Regions from separate parts of the Nonomuraea terrae genome, predicted to be linked through region 1. Evidence: riboswitches for the same ligand, from Rfam matches in the RefSeq annotation. Region 1 holds a riboswitch; each other region holds the start of a gene.
What was found. Region 1 has a riboswitch for thiamine pyrophosphate ahead of ACIBP6_RS39180 (TenA family protein). Riboswitches for the same ligand answer to the same signal wherever they lie in the genome.
Positions count from the first base shown of each region.

Region 2: another riboswitch for thiamine pyrophosphate. It lies ahead of thiC (phosphomethylpyrimidine synthase ThiC); the one in region 1 lies ahead of ACIBP6_RS39180 (TenA family protein).
Region 3: another riboswitch for thiamine pyrophosphate. It lies ahead of ACIBP6_RS30245 (purine-cytosine permease family protein); the one in region 1 lies ahead of ACIBP6_RS39180 (TenA family protein).

Region 1 is NZ_JBITLL010000008.1:186,100-193,424, reverse strand. It holds gene ACIBP6_RS39185 (carbon starvation CstA family protein) at 1-571, shown strand, start outside; gene ACIBP6_RS39180 (TenA family protein) at 575-1,249, opposite strand; TPP riboswitch at 1,237-1,332, opposite strand; gene ACIBP6_RS39175 (pyridoxal-phosphate dependent enzyme) at 1,598-2,518, shown strand; gene ACIBP6_RS39170 (fatty acid desaturase family protein) at 2,549-3,481, shown strand; gene ACIBP6_RS39165 (amino acid adenylation domain-containing protein) at 3,478-7,325, shown strand, end outside.
Region 2 is NZ_JBITLL010000007.1:410,055-417,379, reverse strand. It holds gene ACIBP6_RS35990 (ABC transporter permease) at 1-143, shown strand, start outside; gene ACIBP6_RS35985 (glycine betaine ABC transporter substrate-binding protein) at 140-1,096, shown strand; gene ACIBP6_RS35980 (SDR family oxidoreductase) at 1,136-1,987, shown strand; gene thiC (phosphomethylpyrimidine synthase ThiC) at 2,083-3,636, opposite strand; TPP riboswitch at 3,629-3,739, opposite strand; gene ACIBP6_RS35970 (hypothetical protein) at 3,841-4,188, shown strand; gene ACIBP6_RS35965 (universal stress protein) at 4,212-5,042, shown strand; gene ACIBP6_RS35960 (YbaK/prolyl-tRNA synthetase associated domain-containing protein) at 5,032-5,526, opposite strand; gene ACIBP6_RS35955 (ArsR/SmtB family transcription factor) at 5,516-5,818, opposite strand; gene ACIBP6_RS35950 (AIM24 family protein) at 6,223-6,888, opposite strand; gene ACIBP6_RS35945 (response regulator) at 7,115-7,325, opposite strand, start outside.
Region 3 is NZ_JBITLL010000006.1:205,450-212,774, reverse strand. It holds gene ACIBP6_RS30280 (LCP family protein) at 1-786, shown strand, start outside; gene ACIBP6_RS30275 (GOLPH3/VPS74 family protein) at 828-1,475, opposite strand; gene ACIBP6_RS30270 (TenA family protein) at 1,499-2,107, shown strand; gene ACIBP6_RS30265 (Fpg/Nei family DNA glycosylase) at 2,126-3,004, shown strand; gene ACIBP6_RS30260 (MFS transporter) at 3,010-4,416, opposite strand; gene ACIBP6_RS30255 (winged helix-turn-helix transcriptional regulator) at 4,530-4,919, shown strand; gene ACIBP6_RS30250 (rhodanese-like domain-containing protein) at 4,916-5,239, shown strand; TPP riboswitch at 5,359-5,473, shown strand; gene ACIBP6_RS30245 (purine-cytosine permease family protein) at 5,464-6,801, shown strand; gene ACIBP6_RS30240 (methylated-DNA--[protein]-cysteine S-methyltransferase) at 6,787-7,325, opposite strand, start outside.

The DNA.
Region 1 (7,325 bases):
CGTCGTGGCGGCCTGGGGTTACTTCCTCTACCAGGGCGTCAACGACCCGCTCGGCGGCATCAACCAGCTGTTCCCGTTGTTCGGCATCGCCAACCAGCTGCTCGCCGCGGTGGCGCTCACCGTCGCCACCACTCTGCTGATCAAGAGCGGGCGGCTGAAATGGGCCTGGGTCACGGCGGTGCCCCTGGCCTGGGACGTCGCCGTCACGCTGACGGCGAGCTGGCAGAAGATCTTCTCGCCCGACCCGGGGCTCGGCTTCTTCGCCCAGCGCGACCGCTACCAGACCGCGCTCGACCAGGGCCAGTTGCTCGCGCCCGCCCGGACGGAGGACGCGATGCGGCAGATCGTGATCAACTCGACCGTCGACGGCATCCTGGCGGCCCTGTTCGCCATTCTGATCATCGTCGTCATCGTGGACGCCATGCGGGTGTGGGTGAAGGCGATCAGATCGCCGGAGCCGCTGCCGAGCACGGAGGAGCCGTTCCAGGAGTCGAAGATCCTCGCGCCGTCCGGCCTCATCCCCACCCGCGAGGAACGGGAGGCGATGGCCAGGGCCACAGCGGGGAGCTGAGCGTCAGGGCGCGAGCCACCGCTCGGTCGGCCAGGTCTCGCGCCTCCAGGCGCTGTCCCAGAACATCCACTCGTACGCCGCCGCCCGGCAGTACGCCCGCTCCATGGCCGCGCGGGTGTCCGGCCCGGCGGCGGCGGCGAGCCGGTCGGCGACGGCCTTGGCCTGCTCCACGGAGGCCGCGAAGCCGGGGTCGGAGTAGGTGGAGATCCACTTCCCGTACGGGTGGCCGTCCAGGTCGCCGGCCCTGCCGAGCAGCGCCGTGCCGACGTCCTGATAGATCCAGAAGCACGGCAGCACCGCCGCCGCGATCACCGGGTACGGCGCGGTGAGCGCGGTCGCCTGCAGGAACGACGCGTACGCCAGGCACGTCGGCGACGTGGCGACGCCCTCGGCGTCGGCGCCCAGGTCGGCGACGTAGCCGGCGTGCAGCAGGCGCTCGGCGGCCAGCGCGGTGTGCGCGCTCTGCGCGTAGAACGCGGCCTCCGCCGGGTCGCCGGCGCGGGCCGACGCCGTGGCGAGCGTCTTGGAGAACGCCTCCAGATAGCGGCCGTCCTGCACGATGTAGAACGCGAACCGCTCGGGTTCGAGCGTGCCGTCGCCGAGTGCGACGTTGAACGGGTGGTCGTGGATGGCCTTCATCAACTCGGCCGTGCGCTGCCACATGTCGTCGCAGAACATGACGTCCCTTCGCTAGTGCGAACTAGAGCAGGTTCGACGGGTGTGATCTCAGCCCGGACGCCCGGGCACCCCGCGTCAACGCGCCGACTGTAACACGGGATTAGCCGGACATCTTGTACGTCAGCCCTCATGTGGGTTGTTACCTGGCGATTCATTCCAAGATCAGGCAGTTACTCCTTGATCAACATCCAGGTTTCGGCTGCCGTTAACCCGGCCTGATATGTCCCTTTGTAACGTTCGTCCCAGTCACGCGCCCTCCTCCCCGTGCGATCCCGATCGGGATCAGGACGCGGTCGGTGATCAGGCCCTGACCTCCTTCCCTCTGCACGACCATGTCCGAGGAGACGCATGTCCACGGAAACCCTGACGTCCGCCGGCGCGCCCATCGACGCGTACGGCACGCCGCTGATCGACGCCGCGGACCTCGTCCCCGGAGCCCGCGTCCTGATCAAGGACGAGACCCGGTACGCCTCCGGCAGCCACAAGGAACCCGCGGCGCGGGCCGTGGTGGCCCGCGCCGCCGCCGACGGGTACCGCCATGTGGTGGTCGCGACGTGCGGCAACTACGGCCGCGCGATGGCGATGGCGTGCCGCGCTGCCGGCATGACCTGCACAATCGTCCTGCCCGAGGGCTGGAGCGACGGTGGCGCGTGGATGCGCGCCGCGGGGGCTCACGTGCATCTGGTGCCCGGCAGCTACGAGGACGCCGTGGACGAGTCCCGCCGGGTGGCCGCGGAGGAGGGCGCGGTCGACGGCAACGTGGACGGCCCGTACGCGGACGCGGTGTTCGAGGGACACGGCGTGGTGGTCCCCGCGCTGCGGGAGGCCCTCGGCGAGCCGCCCGCGGCGCTGTGGGTCCCGGTGGGCAACGGCACCACGACGATCGCCGTCCACCGGCGGATGCGGGCACTCGGCTGGTCCAGCGTGATCAACGGTGTGTGTTCCGCGGGCAACAACCCGGTGGTGACGAGCTGGCCCGGCGAGTACCGGATGTTGCCGCCGGACGCCGTCACGGCGTCGGACCACAACCAGCCGCTGGTCAACTGGCACGCCCTGCAGGGCGCCGAGGCCATGGCGGCCATCGCCGACACCGGCGGCGCGGTGTTCGGGGTCCACGACGAGCAGTTGATCGAGGCCAGGGCCGCGCTCACCCCGTACGGTGCGAGCCCGACCGCGGCCGGGGCGGCGGCCCTGGCCGGGCTGCTCGCGCGCGCCCGCGCGGCGGGCCCGCTGTCCGGAACCCACGTCGTGCTGCTCAGCGGACGCTGACCGTACCTGCCGCACCTGATCGGGGAAACGATGACCGCACTGACCGGAGGCGGCCCCGCGCTGCTCTTCGCGCGCACCAAGGTGACCCGGGACGACCAGCGGGTCTTCGTCGCCAAGCTGGCCGCGCTGGCCGTGCTGACCGCCGTGGGGGTGGTCCTCGCGCTGCGCCCGGAGTTACCCCTGGTCGCCGTGGGCGTGGTGATCCTCGCCGCGATGTACACGCACGCCGTCGAGTTGCAGCACCAGTGCCTGCACCACTCGGCGTTCCGCAGGCCCTGGCCGCACCGGCTGGCCGGCGTCCCGCTGGGCCTGCCCCTGATGGTGGTCTACAGCCACTACCGCCTGCGTCACCTGCAGCATCACCGTTATCTCGGCACGCCCCAGGACACCGAGTTCTTCGGCTTCGACACCCGGGCACCGCTGACCGTGTCACACCTGGTACGCGGGCTGCTCGACTACCGGCGGCTCGCCTCGGTCCTGTGGGAGGTGCTGCTCGCCGCCACGGGCCGCTGGACGTACGGGTTCGGCGCGGTCAGCCCGGCCATGCGCCGCCGCATCGTCGTGGACCACCTGGTCCTGGGCGGGGCCGTCCTGGCCGCGCTCGGCGTCGCCGTGGCCGGGTACGGCCAGTACCCGCTCCGGCTGTGGGTGCTGCCCCTCCTGCTCGCGGTGCCACTGCACTTCCTCGTGGAGCTGCCCGAGCACGTCCTCTGCGACACCGACAGCACCGATGTGCTGCGCAACACGCGGTCGATCAGGGGGAGCCGGCTGAGCACCTGGTTCACCAACGGCAACAACCTGCACATCGAGCACCATGCCGCGATGAGCGTGCCGATCAACCTGCTGCCCGGCCGTCACGAGGAGACCCGCCGCCACGCCGTCCACGTGGAGCGTACGTACGCGGACTTCTACCGCACCCTCTGGGCGGCCCTTCGCCGGCCGCACGGGAGAGGTGAGGCATGAGCGACATGCGCATCGCCGGCCCGGCGGAGGCGTCCCACGGTTCCGCCACGGGATCGCGGGACGCGGCCCCGGCCTTCGACGTGCTCGCCGCCGTCGCCGAGCAGGCACACCGAACGCCCGGCGCCCCGGCTCTGATCGACACGACGGGGCAGACCTCGTACGCGGCGCTGGTGGCGGAGGTGGACCGGCTGGCGGGCGTGCTGGCGGCCGCCGGGGTCGGGCCCGGTGACCTGGTCGGGCTGTGCCTGCCGCGCGGGCGGGCGGCGGTGACGGCGCTGCTCGCGGTGTTGCGCGCCGGGGCCGGGTACGTGCCGCTCGATCCCGGCTATCCGGCGGCGCGGCTGGCGCTGATGCTGGAGGACACGCGACCCAGGGTCGTCCTGGTGGACGCCGACCCGCCGCTGCCCGCCGGCACCCCGGTGCTGCGCCTGGAAGAGGCCGGCCCGGCCGACGCGCCGCCGCCCGCCGCCGCCGCGTCTCCGGACGACGCCGCCTATGTCATCTTCACCTCCGGCTCCACCGGCCGTCCCAAGGGCGTGCTGGTGCCCCGGCGCGGCTGGTCGCACTTCTGCGAGGTGGCCCGGGACGCGTACGGCATTGGGCCTGACGACCGCGTGCTCCAGTTCGCCTCGCTCAGCTTCGACGCGAGCGTCCAGGAGATCTTCCCCGCGCTGATCGCGGGCGCGGCCGTCGTCGTCCGCGACGAGGACATGATCAGCCGGCCGGACCTGTTCCTCGACCGCTGCGCCGACCTCGGCGTCACCGTGCTCGCCATGGCCACCGCGTACTGGCGGGAGCTCGTGTCCGCGATCGACAGGCACGAGGCGGCGCTGCCGGCGAGCGTCCGCATGGTGATCATCGGCGGGGAGGCGGCGCATGCCCGGACCGTCGAGCGCTGGCGCGCACGGGTCCGCCCCGGCGTGCGGCTGCTCAACACCTACGGCCCGACAGAGACGATCGTCACGGCGACCGTCGCCGACCTGACCTCCTGGTCCGGTGCCGACCCGGTGCCGATCGGGTTTCCGCTGCCAGGAGTGACCTGCCGGGTCGTCGGGCCGGACGGCACCGAGGCCGCCGCCGGGCAGCCGGGCGAGCTGCGCATCGGCGGCGCCGCCTTGGCCACCGGCTACCTGCGCCGGCCCGAGACGACGGCGGAGCGGTTCGTCCCGGGGCCGGGCGGAGCACCCGAGTACCGCACCGGTGACCGCGTACGGCGGCTGCCCGACGGGACGCTGGAGTATCTGGGCCGGCTCGACCGGCAGGTGAAGATCCGCGGCTTCCGGGTGGAGCCCGCGGAGGTGGAGGCGGCGCTGCGCCGGCTCGCGGGCGTCGCCGACGCGGTGGTGCTGGCCGACGAGAGCGGCGGGCAGACACGGCTGGTGGCACACCTGATCGCGGAGGACGGCCGTACGGACGCGACCGAGGTGCGCCGGCGCCTGCGCGAGCAGGTGCCGCACCACCTCGTGCCGGCCGTGATCCGCTGCCACGAGTCCTTTCCGCTCACCCTTCAGGGGAAGGTCGACACGGCCGCGCTGGCGGCCGTGTCGCCTTCCGTGCCGCCTTCCGTGCCGCCGGTTGCGGTCGACGGCGACGTGCCGGGCGGGGACCCGGGCTCGGCGGAAGGCTCGGGCGACACCGCCGAGGCGCGCGTCCGCGCGCTGTGGGAGAACCTGCTCGGCGTCACCGGCATCGGGCCCGCCGACGACTTCTTCGCGCTCGGTGCCGACTCGCTCCAGGCCATCCGCCTGATCAGCCGGCTGCGCCGGGAGTGCGGGGCCGAGCTGGCGCTCAGCGAGCTGTATGCGGCTCCGACGTTCGCGGACATGGTGGCGGCGGTCCGCGCGGCGCCCGGCTCCGCCGGGGACACGCAGGCGGGCTCCGCACCCGGCACACCGGAGGCCCGGGACACCCCAGGAGGACCGGCTGAGGGCGGACCGGACGACGAGCCGCGGGTGCTGCCGCTCACCGGGATGCAGCGGACGTTCTGGATGGCCGAGCAGCTGACCGCCGACCTGCCGGCGTACACCCTCGGCATCCGGTACAGATGGGCCGGCCCGGCTCGGGCGGAGCTGATCGAGGCGTGCCTGGCCGAACTGGTCCGCCGGCACCCCGCGCTGCGGGCCCGCTTCCCGTCCGAGGACGGGGAACCGGTCATGATCGTCGACCCGCCGGGCACCGTGCCCCAGACCGTGCCCCAAACCGTGCCGCTGACTGTGATCGACCTGCGCGACCTGCCGCCGGGGGAGCGGGCGGCGGGCGCCGCGCGGGCGCGTCGGCAGGCCGTACGGGAGCCGCTCGACCTCGCGGCGGGCCCGCTCGCGCGCATGGTGCTGCTGCGCACCGGCGGCGACGACGAACTGCTGCTCGTCGTCCACCACCTCTGCTTCGACGGCTGGTCGGCCGGCGTGTTCGCGGACGAGCTGGCGGAGCTCTACCACGACCTGGCCGAGGGCCGCGAGCCGGTCGAGAGCCGGCGGGACCGGCCGGCGGAGCCCGGCCGGCGCAGGCCGCCAGGCGCCGACGACGCCTACTGGCGGGACCGCTTCTCCGATGCCGACCTGGACGTGGAGTTCCCGGCCGACCGGCCGCTCCCGGCGGCGCGGTCGTTCGCCGCCGAGCGGATCTCCCGCGAGCTTCCGCCCGATCTGCTGGACCGGCTCCGCTCCTGCGGGCGGGAGCACCACGCCAGCCTCTTCATGGTGCTGCTGGCCGGGGTACAGGCCGTGATCGGCAGGTACACCGGGCACGACGACGTGACGGTGCTGGCACCGGTCGCCGGGCGGGACGCCGACTCGGAGCACCTCGTCGGCGCCGTACTCAACATCGTGCCGCTGCGCGGTGACGTCGGCGGCGATCCCACGTTCGCCGACCTCCTCTCCCGGGTCCAGGAGGCGGTCGTACGCGACCTCGAGCACCAGGACCTGCCGTTGCCGGACATCATGGCGGCGATCGGGCGGGCGCAGGCCGGCAAGGTCAACCGGCTGAGCGGGATCAGCGTGACCGTGCACAACACCCCTGCCCCGCGCCGCCCGCTCCTGCGGTACGCCGGTGACGAGCCGCCGGCCGCGATGCTGGTGGATCTCGCGTTCGGCCTGCACTTCACGGTGGACGGCCCCGTCCTGACCGTCGACTACGCCACCGAGCTGTTCGACGCCGAACGCGTCGAAGCCCTCGGGGACCACCTGCTCACCCTGCTGGAGGCGGCGGCCGCGGCGCCGGCCACCCCGGTGCGCGACCTTCCCCTGCTCACCGCGGCCGAGCGGGACCGCATCGTGCGCGAGTGGAACGACAGCGCGATCCCGCTGCCCGCGGCGGACACCGTTCACGAGCTGTTCGAGCGGTGCGCGGCGGCGGCGCCCGACGCGCCGGCGCTCACCGCCGGCCCGACGACCGTCACCTACCGGGAGCTCGACGAGCGCGCCAACCGGCTCGCGAGGGTGCTGCGCGGCCACGGGGTGCGCCCCGGCACGCGGGTGGCGATCTGCCTCGACCGGGGCATCGAGCTCTTCGCCGCGATGTGGGCGGTGCTCAAGGCGGGTGGCGCCTACGTGCCGCTGGACCCGGCGTACCCGTCGGAGCGGCTCGCGTACATGGTGCGGGACAGCGGCGCGTCCGTGCTGGTCACCCGGCTGGACCTGCCCGCCGCCCCGCCCGCGCCGGACGGCGCGGCGGTCGTCGCCCTGGACCGGGACGCGGCCCGGATCTCCGCGGAGAGCGGCGAGGACCTGGCGGCGACGGCGGGGCCCGCCGACCCCGCCTACGTCATCTACACCTCCGGCTCCACGGGCCTGCCCAAGGGCGTGGTCGTCACCCACGCCAACCTCGTGCACGCGGTGGCCATGTG
Region 2 (7,325 bases), on a different contig from region 1:
GAGACCTGATCACCGCCGGGGTGAGCACCCAGCGCAACCTGGTCCTCATCACCGGATGCGTGCTCATCGCGGTGCTGGCGCTGATCCTCGACTGGCTGGGCGGGCTCGCGCAGCGTCTGCTCTCGCCGAAGGGCCTGTCGTGAGAGCGCTCGTGGCGCTGCTGCTCGTGCTGGTCCTGGCGGGGTGCGGGCTGGAGCGGGCAGGGTCGTTCGTCCCGCCGGTCGAGCCGGCCGGCATCCGGCCGGTGGCCTCCCTGGAGGGCACGACCGTGCGGGTGACGTCCAAGGAGTTCACCGAGCAGCTCGTGCTCGGCAAGATCGCGGTGCTGGCGCTGTCCGCCGCGGGCGCCGACGTGGTGGACCAGACCAACGTCCAGGGCAGCGTGAACGCCCGCGCCTCCCTGACCCGGGGCGACGCCGACCTGATGTGGGAGTACACCGGCACCGGCTGGATCACCTACCTCGGCCGGCGCCGGCCGATCCCCGACCCGTGGCGGCAGTACGTGGCCGTGCGCGACCTGGACCTGCGCCGCAACGGCATCGTCTGGCTGCCGCCCGCACCGCTGAACAACACCTACGCCGTCGGCGTCACCAAGGCCACCGCCCAGCGGTGGGGCCTGCGGACGATCTCCGACATCAGGAAGATCCCGGTGCGGCAGCGTACGTTCTGCGTCGACCACGAGACCTTCGGCAGGGACGACGGTTTCCTCGGCATGCTCAGGGCCTACGGCCTGCGCTACGGCACCGACATCCCCGGACAGGGCGTGCGCCGGGTGTCGGTCGGTGTGCTCTACGACTCCGTCGCGAGCGACAGGTGCGCTCTCGGCATGGTGACCACGACGGACGGCCGGGTCGAGGCGCTCGACCTGACGCTCCTGCAGGACGACAAGAAGTTCTTCCCCCTCTACAACGCGTCGGTGACCATGCGGCGCGAGCTCGCCGACGCCCACCCGGAGATCGCCCGGATCTTCGCGCCCATCAGCGCCAAGCTGACCGACAAGGTGATGCGCGACCTCAACGCCCAGGTGGACGTGGACGGCGACGTGCCCGCCCTGGTCGCCCGCGACTGGCTCAGAGCCGAGGGTTTCGTCCGGTGATGGCGTTAGCCATACCGGGCCACGGGCAGGCCGCCTGATATGTCGGAAACACCACCACCACAGAAGCAGCCGTACCCGGGTCAGACCGGCGAAATGGCCCCCGAGCCGCGCGACGAGATGCGCGGCTACCAGGGCAGGGGCCTGCTGCAGGACAAGAAGTGCCTGATCACCGGCGGCGACTCGGGCATCGGCAGGGCGGTCGCCGTGGCCTTCGCCAAGGAGGGGGCCGACGTCGCGATCGCGTACCTGAACGAGCACGAGGACGCCGCGCACACCCGCAAGCTGGTCGAGGCCACCGGCCGGCGCTGCGTGCCGCTGCCCGGCGACCTGGGCGACCGCGCCCACTGCGCCTCGGTCGTCGAGCAGGCCGTCTCCGAGCTGGGCGGCCTGGACGTCCTGGTCAACAACGTGGCGTACCAGGCGCCGGTGAGCGGCCTGGAGGAGCTGACCGACGAGCAGTGGGAGCACACGTTCGCGGTCAACATCCACAGCTACTTCCGCGTGACCAAGGCCGCCCTGCCCCACCTGCGGGAGGGCGGCGCGATCATCAACACCTCCTCGATCAACGGCCTGCGCGGCAACAAGTCGCTCATCGACTACGCCGCCACGAAGGGCGCCATCAACGCCTTCACCTACTCCATGGCGCAGAACCTGGTCGAACGCGGCATCCGGGTCAACGCCGTGGCACCGGGCCCGGTGTGGACGCCGCTGATCCCGGCGACCATGCCCGAGGAGAAGGTGGGCAAATTCGGTCAGCAGGTGCCGATGCAGCGGGCCGCCGACCCGGACGAGATCGCCCCTTCGTACGTCTTCTTCGCCTCCGGGCTGATGTCGTCGTACTACACGGGCGAGGTCCTCGCCCCGATCGGCGGCGAGACGCTGCCTGGATGAGCGGAGGCGGCCACCGGTCAGGTTTCCGGCGTGGTGGCCGTTCCCCGATCGTGGGCAAGGAGGCCGGCGCCGCCGCCGGCCTCCTCATTCACCGGCTAGTCGACGTAGATCTCGCCGCCGAGGCGGCGGAACTCGGCGGCCTTCTCGGCGTACCCCTGCTCGCGGATCTCGTGGCTGATGCGCATCGAGCAGAACTTCGGGCCGCACATCGAGCAGAAGTGGGCCGTCTTGGCCGGCGCGGCGGGCAGCGTCTCGTCGTGGAAGGACCGGGCCGTGTCAGGGTCGAGCGACAGGTCGAACTGGTCCTCCCAGCGGAACTCGAACCGCGCGTCCGACAGCGCGTCGTCCCACGCCTGGGCCTGCGGATGCCCCTTGGCCAGGTCCGCGGCGTGGGCGGCGATCTTGTACGTGATCACGCCGGTCTTGACGTCGTCCTTGTCCGGCAGGCCGAGATGCTCCTTCGGGGTGACGTAACAGAGCATCGCGGTGCCGAACCAGCCGATCATGGCGGCCCCGATGCCCGAGGTGATGTGGTCGTAGCCAGGGGCGATGTCGGTCACGAGCGGGCCGAGCGTGTAGAACGGCGCGTCGTCGCAGAGCTCCTGCTGCAGCTCGACGTTCTCCTTGATCTTGTGCATGGGCACGTGGCCCGGGCCCTCGATCATGACCTGCACGTCGTACTCTCGCGCGATCGTGGTCAGCTCCCCGAGCGTGCGCAGCTCGGCGAACTGGGCCTCGTCGTTCGCGTCCGCGATCGAGCCGGGGCGCAGGCCGTCACCGAGCGAGAACGACACGTCGTAGCGGGCCAGGATCTCGCACATCTCGGCGAAGTTCTCGTACAGGAAGCTCTCGCGGTGGTGCGCCAGGCACCAGGCGGCCATGATCGAGCCCCCGCGCGAGACGATGCCGGTCTTGCGGCCGGCGGTCAGCGGCACGTACGACAGCCGCACGCCCGCGTGCACGGTCACGTAGTCGACGCCCTGCTCGCACTGCTCGATCAGGGTGTCGCGGTAGACCTCCCACGACAGCGCCTCGGGGCGCCCCTTGACCTTCTCCAGTGCCTGGTAGATCGGCACGGTCCCGACCGGCACCGGCGAGTTGCGCAGGATCCACTCGCGCGTCTCGTGGATGTCGTCGCCGGTGGACAGGTCCATGATCGTGTCGGCGCCCCACCGGGTGGCCCAGGTCATCTTCTCGACCTCCTCCTCGATGGAGGAGGTCACGGCGGAGTTGCCGATGTTGGCGTTGATCTTGACGAGGAAGTTCCTGCCGATGATCATCGGCTCGGACTCGGGGTGGTTGACGTTCGCGGGGATGATGGCCCGTCCGGCCGCCACCTCCTGCCGGACGAATTCGGGGGTGACCCCCTCGCGCACGGCGATGAACTCCATCTCCTTGGTCACGATCCCGCGCCGGGCGCAGCCGACCTGGGTGACCGGCTCTCCCTTCTCGCGGCGCTCGGCAACCCAGGGCTCGCGCAGCCGCGGCAGACCACGCCGCAGGTCAGGCTCGTACGAGGGGTCGGTGTACGGGCCCGAGGTGTCGTACAGCGTCACCGCCGATCCGTTGGACAGGTGCACCTGCCGCATCGGCACGCGCAGGTCACCGGTGTAGATCTTGGAGAATCGGGGCTGGTGCGCGTCAGTCATCGCGCAAACTCCCTTCGCCGGCATTACCCGGAGCAGGTTCTGGCGGTCGGCGGCTTTCAGCCGTCCTCTCAGCCCGATGTGCAGGGCTCCCGCGTTGGACGGCGGTGATCGTACCCACGCCCGGCATCGCCTGAAACATGGTGCGTTTGTGTGAATTGATGTTTGGTGACCCTCCTGGGCGGTACGGACCACTTCGGGGGGACTATGAAGAAGATCGTCGCTGTCGCCGGACTCGTGGTGCTGGCCGCGGTCGGCGCCACCGCAGCCGCTGGGGACGGTAGCGACCAGCGCGAAGTGAGCCAGGAACAGTACGACACGCTGATCGCCCAGTGTCGCTACGCGGACACCGGACCCGCGAGGTGCCGCGCGGAGGTCAGACGGACGTACCGCGTCGGCAACGAGGACACGGAGCTCGACTGCCGCGCGTACGCCGGCGTGGCCGTGTGCGGCGAGCTCAAACTCAGCAAGACCGAGCGCCGGTGCGTGCGCGAGTCCACCGAGCAGGGATTGTCCCTCCGCCGCGCCGAAGTGGAGTGCTACACGCGATCGTGAGGAGCTGACATCGGTTGATCATCGTGGGCGTGGACGGCTCCCGTACCGGCCTTGACGCCGCCGGCTGGGCCGCCACCGAGGCGAAGCTGCGGGGGGCGCCGCTCACCGTGGCCTACGCCGTGCCGAAGTGGTTGTGCGAGCAGGAGGCCCTCCACTACGCCGAGGTGGCCCGGTGGATGCGCGACTCCGCCCACACCGTGCTGACCGCGGCGCAGGACCGCGCCCGCCGCGAGTGGCCGCAGGTCAGCGTGGAAGGCGTGCTGCTGCCCGGCGACCCTCGATCGGCCCTGGTCAAGGCGTCGGAACGGGCCGAGCTGCTGGTCGTCGGCAACCGCGGCGTCGGCGGCGTACGCGGGCTGCTCATCGGCTCGGCCGCGCACGGGGTCGCCACGCACGCCCGGACGAACGTCGTGCTCGTCCAGCACCAGCCGGCCGTCTCACGCGGCGAGATCGTGGCCGGGACCGACAACTCCCCCGGCGCCGAGCGCGCGATCGAGTTCGCCTTCCGCGAAGCAGGGCTGCGGGGCGCCCGGCTGCGCGTCGTGTACGCCTGGGCCTGGCCCCGGTCCACCGGCTTCGAGCCTGCCGACCGCGACAGCGAACAGGACGCGCTGGACCTGCTGAAAGACCGGCTGACCGGCCACCGCGACCGGCACCCCGCGGTCGACGTGGTTCCCGAGGTCGTGCACGGGCACCCGCTGGAGGTGCTGAAAGAGGCCGCGGTGGGCGCGGACCTGCTGGTCGTCGGCTCGCGCGGGCACGGGCAGCTCGCGGGCATGCTGCTCGGCTCCATCAGCCAGGCCCTGCTGCACCACGCGCCCTGCCCCCTGGCCGTGGTCCGCACTAGTTCATGACGATGGGCGCCATCCGCGGCTTGGCCAGCCGTACGTAGTCGTCCGTGGCCAGCGCCACCGAGCGGTCGAGGCGGGCGGCGTTGAAGTACAGCTCGGGCTGCCCCAGCAGCGACGGGTCGGCGACCAGCTCCAGCCGCGGGTCGTAGCTGAACGGCAGCACCGTCCCGCTGACGCTGCCCGCCAGCTCCTCGGCCTTGTCCTTGCCGGCGAAGCCGACGTACGTGCCGTCGAGCAGCTCCTTGACGGCCTGCAGGTCGAGCCGGGCGTCGCCGGGCACGACGGCCAGCACGTGCCGCGTCTGCTTCTTGCCGATCTTGACCATCACGATCAGGCACTTGGCCGCCTGCGACACGTCGTGCCCGCGCAACGCGCTGACCTCGTCCGTACGCCCCTCGGGAGCGTGGTCGATCAGCCGGTAGCGCGCTCCTGCCGCGTCCATGTCGGCGATCAGCCGCTCGTAGGCGGCGTACGGCTCACCAGTCACTGCTCAGCATCTCCTTCACCGCGGCGATCCGGTCCTCGTCGCGCCGGTAGAACACCCACTGTTTGATCTTCCTGCCGCGGATCAGGCCCGCCTTCGCGAGCACCTTGAGATGCTCGCCGCAGGTCGGCTGGCTCACGCCCAGCTTCTCGGCGATGAACAGCGAGCAGACGCCGTCGCGCACGAGGTCGCCCTCGCGCTGCGGCGAGAAGTGGCGCGCGGGGTCGCGCAGCCATTCCAGGATCCGCAGCCGCTTGTCATTGGCCAACGCCTTGACCAGGTCGACATCCAGCACCACGGCATTATGGCAATTAGCTAATTCCCTGTCTATGGGGGCGCCCTCCACTTGGCTCAGCACCCTGGAGTGGGCCACCTACACGGCCCTTCACCCCGGCACCGGCGCTCGTGGCCGCCGAAGCGACGTTCTCCCACCCACGGAGAGAACCGCCGACGGCGACCTCGCGCAGCGGACGATCAGGAGGACGCCTCCACAACGGGCGGCCCTTTCGCTGACCGGCGCCAGCACGCCCCCCGCCAGGAGCACGGGAGGACCTTCGCCGGCCTTCACCAACACGCCCCTGTCAGGAGGACGCCTTCACCACAGAAGGACCTTCGCCGGCCTACACCAACACGCAGCCCGTCAGGAGGACGCCTTCACCACAGAAGGACCTTCGCCGGCCTACACCAACACGCAGCCCGTCAGGAGGACGCCTTCACCACAGGAGGACCTTCGCTGGCCTGCACCAACACGAAGCCCTGCCCCCGGAACGCCAACTGCATGGCCTCGCCGCTCCCCCGCCCGATCAGCGCGCCCGCCTTCATCGTCCGGTTGACGCCGACCTGCAACCCCGCACTCCAGCAGACCGCCGCCTGCCCATCGACGAACGTCGGCATGCGCGCCACGTCGAGCAACACCGGCGTGCCATGAGTGGTCACCGCGACCCATCCGGTGCCGGTGACCGTGGTGTTGAACAACCCACCGGCCGCCACCCCGGCCCCCTGGACCCGCTGGATGTCCCAGGTCATCTGCGGCTGGAACGCCAGCAGATTACGCCCGTTGACCGTGATCCCCTCGTTCTCCAGATAGAACAGGTGGATGTCGTCGGCATTGTCGGCCAGATAGAGCACCCCCTGCCCGCGCACCCGCATCAGCGAGGCACCCTCACCCGTCACTGCCTTCTTCAGCAGCTTGCCGAGCCCGCCGGCGCCCTCGTAGTCGAAGTCCATCTGCCCCTGAAAGGCGACCATCGACCCCTGCTTGGCCAGTACCTCGGGGAGCTGCACGCGCAACATCTTGCCGTTCTCCAGCGCAAAGCCAGGAGGCAACTGCCGAGGATCGAAATTCCCGAAAATCGAGCTACGCACGGTCCAGCCTTTCGCGGGGGAACTGACACCGCCACCCTACGAAGAACCCCACCACCGCGCGCGTCCGAACCCCGGCCACCCGCGCCCATCAGCCCTTACCAAGGCCAAGCCCCACCCCAGCAGCTCGCCCGAAGCCTCATACCGGACGCCATTGAGCAGAGCCCAGGACCGGTCAGCGCCTTCCAGCGGAACCCTCGATCAGCCGGCACCCCTGCCAAAGCCTCGCTCAGCCGCGCGCGCCCGCACCCGCAGCCAGATCCCGCACGACCTGAATCAACTCCGCCGGGTCGAACGGCTTGGTCAGGTAGGCGTCCACCCCGATGCCCCGGCCCCGCTTCTTGTCGTCGTCCTGCGCCCTGGCCGTGACGAGCACGACCTTGATGTGCCGCGTGGCCTCCTCGGTACGCAACCGCTCCGCCGTCGTCCACCCGTCCAGG
Region 3 (7,325 bases), on a different contig from region 1:
GGCTCCGACAGCCGCAAGGGCCTGACGGCCGCGCAGCGCAGGAAGCTGGCCACCGGCCGGGCCGCCGGCCAGCGCACCGACTCGATGATGTTGCTGCACATCCCCGAGGGCAGTGACCGGCCGACGCTGGTCAGCCTGCCGCGCGACTCGGCCGTCACCATCCCGGGCCGCGGGCGCGACAAGCTCAACTCCGCCTACGCCATCGGCGGCCCGCGACTGCTGGTCCGCACCGTCGAGACGGTCACCGGGGTGCACGTCGACAACTACATGGAGATCGGCTTCGCCGGCTTCGTGGACATCGTGGACGCCATCGGCGGCGTCGAGATCAACGTACGGGCCGCCGTCAACGACCCCAAGGCCGGTCTGAAGCTCAAGAAGGGCACGCAGGAGCTCACCGGCGCCCAGGCCCTCGGCTACGTACGCACCCGCAAGGGCGGCGCGCTGCCCGACTTCGAACGCACCAAGCGGCAGCGGCAGTTCCTCGGCGCGGTCGTGAAGAAGGCCGCCAGCCCGGGGGTGCTGCTCAACCCGTTCACCTCGATCCCGCTGGCCATGAGCGCCACGGACGCGGTCGAGGTCGACTCCGGCACGGGGGCGTTCAACATGCTCTCGCTGGGGCTCGCGATGGGCGACAGCCCGGTGACCACGGTGGTGCCGTTCGGGGGCAACGAGGTCATCCCGGGCGGCGGCACGGCGGTCAAGTGGGACCGCACGAAGGCGCTGGCGATCTTCAACGCCCTGAAGGAGGACAAGCCGGTGCCGCAGGACGTTCTCGACGCCACCTGACCGGGGCCGCGCGGCCCCGCGCCGCGCGACCCATCCCCCGTTCAGCTCGCCGCGGTGGTGACCGTGGCGGCCATGACCGCGGTCATGGCCGCGGCGGTGGCGGCGGCGATGGTCTTGGCGACCGCGTCCGCCGCCCAGGCGCCCTCGGCGATCTCCTTGACGCGGGCCTTGTCGGCGCCGGGGAACGCCTTGCGGACGATGCTCGCCGCGTTGGCGACCGAGATGAGCACGGCCGTGCGGGTGTCAGGGGCGGCGCCCGCCAGCACGGCCGACACCCGCTCCCTGACGTCGGCCTCGACACCCGGATGCGCCTCCGGCCAGCGGGTGACGGGAAAGACGCCGAGCACCTTGCCGCGCTCCTCCGACAACACGCCCGAGGCCGCCAGCCTCGACAGCAGACGCCGGCGCTGTTTGCCCGCCTGCAGCTTCTGCACCCACCAGACCGGGCTCTTCTCCTTCTCCTGCGCGACGATGCGGGACAGCACGGCGTCGAGCTCGTCGTCGCCTACCGGGGACGGGTCTTTCACCGTCACCTTCTTGTTCGACAGCTCCACCCGGTCCCGGACGGCCAGCTCGGCGAGCAGCGCGCCGGCGAGGGCCGGGTCGAGCTGCGCCGTGCTCACGAGGGGTTTGCCCTTGTCCTCGCTGAGGGCGAGCAGGAGGAGCTCTTCCGCGATCGTCACCATCATGCTTCGACATTAACCTCCCAGGCATGACCATTTCGGAGAAGTTGCACGCGATCGGGCGCCCGCTGCTCCAGGCCCAGCTCGACCACCCGACGGTCGCCGGGATCGCCCGCGGCGACCTGGCCGAGCCGGTGTTCCGGTCGTGGCTGGAGCAGGACTACCTGTTCCTGCTGGACTACGTGCGGGTGTTCGCGCGGCTGGCCTGGCAGGCGCCGGACGCGCACCTGGGCGACCTGGTGGACCTGGCGCACTCGACGTACCACGACGAGCTCAGCCTGCACCGGAGCATGTCGGCCGAGTTCGGGGCCGACCTGGAGGGCGCGGTGAAGGGGCCGGCGTGCGCGGCGTACACGGGGTTCCTGCTGGAGTCGGCGGCGTCGTACGGAGAGGGGCTCGCGGCGCTGTATCCGTGCATGTGGGGATATTCGAACCTGGGGCGGATCCTGGCGGAGAACCCGCCCGCCGAGCCGCGCTACCGCGCCTGGGTGGACACGTACGCCGACCCGGGGTTCGCGGCGCTGGCGGCGCGGATCGGGCAGATGATCGACGAGGCCGATCCCGACCCGCAGCGGGCGGAGGCACTGTTCACGGAGGGGATGGCGCACGAGCTCGCGTTCTGGGACGTGCCCCGGTAACGGTCGTACTCTGGGGACATGCCGGAACTTCCCGAAGTGGAGTCGCTCACCCACTTCCTGCGTGAGCGGGCCGTGGGCCGCACGGTCCTGGGCGTCGACGTGGTCGCGATCCAGGCGCTCAAGACGTTCGACCCGCCGGTGACCGCGCTCGGCGGGCTGACGATCACCGGTGTGACGCGGCACGGCAAGTTCCTCGACCTCGACTGCGACGGTCTCCACCTGGTCATCCACCTGGCCCGGGCGGGGTGGCTGCGCTGGCGCGACGACCTCTCGGGCGCCAAGCCCGTCCGCCCGGGCAAGGGCCCGCTGGCGGTGCGCGTACGGCTGGCGCCCGACGAGGAGGGGCTCGCGCCGGGGTTCGAGCTGACGGAGGCGGGGACGCAGAAGCGTCTCGCCGTCTATGTCACGAAAAATCCGGATGATGTGCCAGGCGTCGCCGCCCTCGGCCCCGACCCCTTCGACGAGTCCTTCACCGTCGAGGCGCTCAAGCGCATCGTCGGCGGCAACCGCACCCAGATCAAGGGCCTGCTGCGCGACCAGAAGATCATCGCGGGCATCGGCAACGCCTACTCCGACGAGGTGCTGCACGCCGCGAAGATGTCGCCGTTCAAGATCGCCGCGACGCTGACCGACGCGCAGATCGCCGACCTGCACGAGGCCATCGTGACCACCCTGCGCGACGCGGTCGAGCGCGCCCAGGGTCTCGCGGCCAAGGATCTGAAGGCCGAGAAGAAGTCGGGCCTGCGCGTCCACAACCGCACGGGCCAGCCGTGCGACGTCTGCGGCGACACGATCCGCGAGGTCTCGTTCGCCGACTCCTCGCTGCAGTACTGCCCCACCTGCCAGACGGGCGGCAAGCCGCTGGCCGACCGCCGCCTGTCCCGGCTGCTCAAGTAGCGTCGTCAGGCCCGTACGGGCACCGGCTCCGCGGCGCGCGCCCGCGCGCGCAGGCCGACGGCGGCGATGACGGCGGCCAGCAGTGTGGCCGTCACCGGCACCACCAGAGCGGCCCGCATGGCGGCGAGCCCGGCCTCGGCGCCCGTCGCCGCGCCCAGGGCGGCCACGTTCACCGCCGTCACCGCCGACAGCCCGAGCGCCGCGCCGAACTGGAACGAGGAGTTGATCAGACCGCCGGCCAGGCCCTGCTCGTGCTCGGCGATGCCGTCGGTGGCCACGATGGTGAGCGGGCCGTAGACGAAGGCGAACATCAGGCCGATCAGCAGCATCGACGGCAGCATGGCGGCGTACACCCAGTCCAGGCCGACGCCGAGGAAGAGCGCGTAGGCCAGCAGGCCCGACAGCAGGCCGGCGAACACGACCTTGGCGTTGCCGTACCGGTTGACCAGCCACGGGGTCAGGATGGGGGCGAGCACCACGTCGGCGGCGGCGGCCAGCATCGCCAGGCCGGTCTGGATGGTGGACCAGCCGCGCAACTCCTGCAAATAGAGCGTGACCAGGAACTGGAAGCCGAAGAACGAGGCCGTGAGCAGGGCGGCCGTCACGTTGGCCCGGACCAGCGCCTTCGACCTGAAGATGCCCAGGCGCACCAGCGGATGGGCGGCGCGGCGTTCCACGGCGACGAACGCCGCCAGCAGCGCCAGCCCGCCCGCGAAGGCGGCGACGGTGAGCGGCCACCCGTCGGCCGGGTGCTCCAGGCGTACGACGCCGTAGACCAGCAGCATCATCGCGGTCGTGACGAGGACCGCGCCCGTCAGGTCGAACCCGCCCGCGGCGGGCCGTTCGCCGTCCGGCTTCCTCAGCAACGGGATGGCGGCGGCCAGGATCACCGCCGACATCAGCACCGGCGCGAAGAACACCCAGCGCCAGCCGAACGCCGTCAGCAGGCCGCCGATCACCAGGCCGAGCGCGAACCCGCCCGCGGCCGTCCCCGCGTAGATCAGCAGCGCCCGGTTGCGCACCGGGCCCTCGGGAAAGGTCGTGGTGATCAGCGACAGGCCGGCCGGCGTCATGAACGCGGCGGCGACCCCCGTGACGAACCGCGCCACGAGCAGCACCCACCCTTCGTCCGCGAAGCCGCCGAGCCCGGAGAAGACGAGGAAGACCACCAGCCAGAGCAGGAACATCCGCCGCCTGCCCAGCAGGTCGGCCGCCCGGCCGCCGAGCAGCATGAACCCGCCGTAGCCGAGCACGTACGCGCTCACGACGCCGCTCAGCATGCCGGTGGACAGCCCCAGGTCGGCCCGGATGGAGGGGAGGGCGACGTTCAGCATGGCCACGTCGATGCCCTCAAGGAAGATGGCTCCGCACAGAACAGCGAGTACGCCCCAAGAACGGGCAGAAACTGGCATCACGGTTACCTTTCGGCAGGTCGGTTATCTCTTGTAACCGTCCACATCATGGGCCAGTATGAAATGTCGTGGAAGACGGCACTTTAAGGTCACTCAGTTACTGCGAAAGCACCGTGGACGACGACTACGACGCCCGTCAGTGGGACACCCGGGAGGACTGCGAGGTCCGGCAGATCCTCGACCGCATCGCCGACAAGTGGTCGCTGCTGGTCATCGCCCTGCTCGACTGCCAGAGCCTGCGCTTCACCCAGCTCCGCCGCGAGATCGACGGCGTCAGCCAGCGCATGCTCAGCGTCACCCTGCGCCAGCTCGAACGCGACGGCCTGGTCACCCGCACGGTCCACCCCGTGGTGCCGCCACGGGTCGACTACGCGCTGACGCCGCTCGGCCGTACGTTGCACCAGACCATCAAGGCGCTGGTCACCTGGACGGAGGAGCACCGGGGGGAGATCGCGGCGGCGCGTGCCGACTACGACGCGCGGCGCGAGATGATGGAGACATGACCGTTCCCGAGATCGAGGCCAACGCCCTCCCCGACGACGCCTACCTGCTCGACGTCCGTGAGCAGGAAGAATGGCTGGCAGGGCACGCGCCGCAGGCCGTCCACATCCCGATGACGCAGATCCAGGGCCGCCTCGACGAGGTCCCCGCCGACCGCACGGTCTACGTCGTCTGCCGGGTGGGTGGCCGGTCGATGCAGGTGGCGGCGTGGCTCAACCAGCTCGGCCGCGACGCGGTCAACGTGGCGGGCGGCATGCAGTCGTGGGAGGCGGCGAGCCGTCCGATGGAGAGCGAGACCGGCCAGCCGCCGTTCGTCGCCTGAGCCCGGGAGAGGGGCGCCGCGCTGACCCTGGCCCGCTCCGTCGAGGGGCGGTCTGGCGGTCTGGTGAAGGGTTAGGGCATCATGGGGGCGTAAAGCCGGGTTGATCCTGGCTTTGCCATACCTGTCAACGCGGGAGCTTGGGGCTTACCAGGCTGAGAGGGCGACTGAGCGCTGTCGCCGACCGCACGAACCTGTCCGGGTAATGCCGGCGTAGGGAGTGTGCGATGACGCACGGCGTCGAAGAAGTCCCCCTGACCCTCGAAGGACGGCCGCCGAAGACGCTGGGCGTGCTCGACCAGGGTGCGCTCTGGGCCAACCTGGGGGTCAGCCTGCTCGGCTTCTCCGGGGCGCTGTTCCTGATCGACCCCCTCGACGGCGTCCCGCTCTCGCTGGGCGCGGCGCTCCTCGCCACCGTGATCGGCAGCCTGATCGGCACCGCCATGGTCGGCCTGTCGGCCATCCCGGGCACCCGGACGGGACAGCCCGCGATGGTGCTGCTGCGCGGGCTGTTCGGGGCCAGGATGTCGTACGTCCCCACGGTGCTGAACATCGTGCAGATGCTCGGCTGGGGCGCCTTCGAGCTGTGGGTGATCGCCAAGGCGGCCAACGCGATGTTCGGCGGGATCCCGTACGAGGCGTGGGTGATCGTGGCGGGTGTGCTGACCACCGCGCTGACGATCTGGCCGCTCGGCGCGATCCGGGTGCTGCGCCGGTACGTCACCATCGGGGTGATCATCTCGATGCTCTGGTTCGCCTGGCACATGATCTCCGACGCGCCCCCGTACACGGGCGGCTCGTGGGAGGCGTTCGCGCCGGCGGTCGACTACGTGATCGCGCTGTCGGTGTCGTGGGTGCCGATGGCCGCCGACTTCGCCCGGCACTCGCGGTCGAGCAAGGCCGCGTTCACCGGCGTGGTCGGGGGCTACACGCTGGCCCAGGTGGCCTGCCTCGGCCTCGGCGTGTACGCGGTCGCGATCGCGGGAGCCGAGGCGGTGGCGGCCGACTCGACGTCGGTGTTCGGCACGTTCGTCGCGGTGCCGCTGGGCGTGCTGTTCTTCGCCGTCCTGACGCTGCGCGAGACCGACCAGTCGTTCGCCAACGTCTACTCCACCACCATGTCGCTGCAGAACCTCATGCCGCGCGTGGACCGGCGCGTCTTCTCCGTCGCCATCGGCGTGCTGACCGTCGGCATCGCCCTGGTGGTGGACGTCAACTCCTACGGCGCGTTCCTGGGCGTGATCGGGGCGGTGTTCGTGCCGATGTTCGCGGTGCTCGCCGTCGAGTACTTCCTCTTCGGCGGCTCCCGCTCGTGGAACACCGCCGAGGACGCGCCTTCGCGCTGGTCGATGCTGGTGCCGTGGGCGCTCGGCTTCGTCGCGTACTGGCTGACCACCTCCACCCCGACCGTCGCCGGGTGGGACCAGATCTGGGCGGGCCTGCGCGATGCCATCGGCTTCACCCGCGAGCCGTGGATGAACGGCGCCCTCGGCGGCGCGGTCGTCGCGGCACTCGTGACCGCCGTGATCGGCCTGGTGCGGCAGCGCCGCTCAGCTGCCCGCTGAGACGCGCCGCTCGACGTTGAGGAGGTGCTGCTTGGCGGCCGCGCCTCCGGCGTAGTCGCCGAGCGAGCCGTCGGCGCGCACCACCCGGTGACACGGGGCGATCACGCAGACGGGGTTGGAGGCCAGCGCGTTGCCGATCGCCCGCAGCGCGCGCGGCCGGCCGATGCTCTCGCCGATCTCCTCCAGCGTCGTGGTGGTGCCGTAGGGGACGGCCATCGTCTTCTGCAGCACCGTACGAGCGAACGGGGTGGCGAGCGTCAGGTCGACCGGCGTGGCGAACGCCCGCAGCCGGCCCGAGAAGTAGGCGTCGAGCTCTCTGCGCACCGGGTCGAGCCGGCGCGGGTCGGGCCCGATGGAATCGCCCATATGCCTGCTGATCAGCTCGAACACATCGTTTTCCGCCTCGAAGCTGCAGGCCGCGATGCCCTTGCCGGTCACCGCTAGCACGAGCCGGCCCACGGCGCCGTCATAGGCGCCGAACGCGATGGCGGGCGGCCTCACTCCCCGATAGGTGCTGGAGGTCA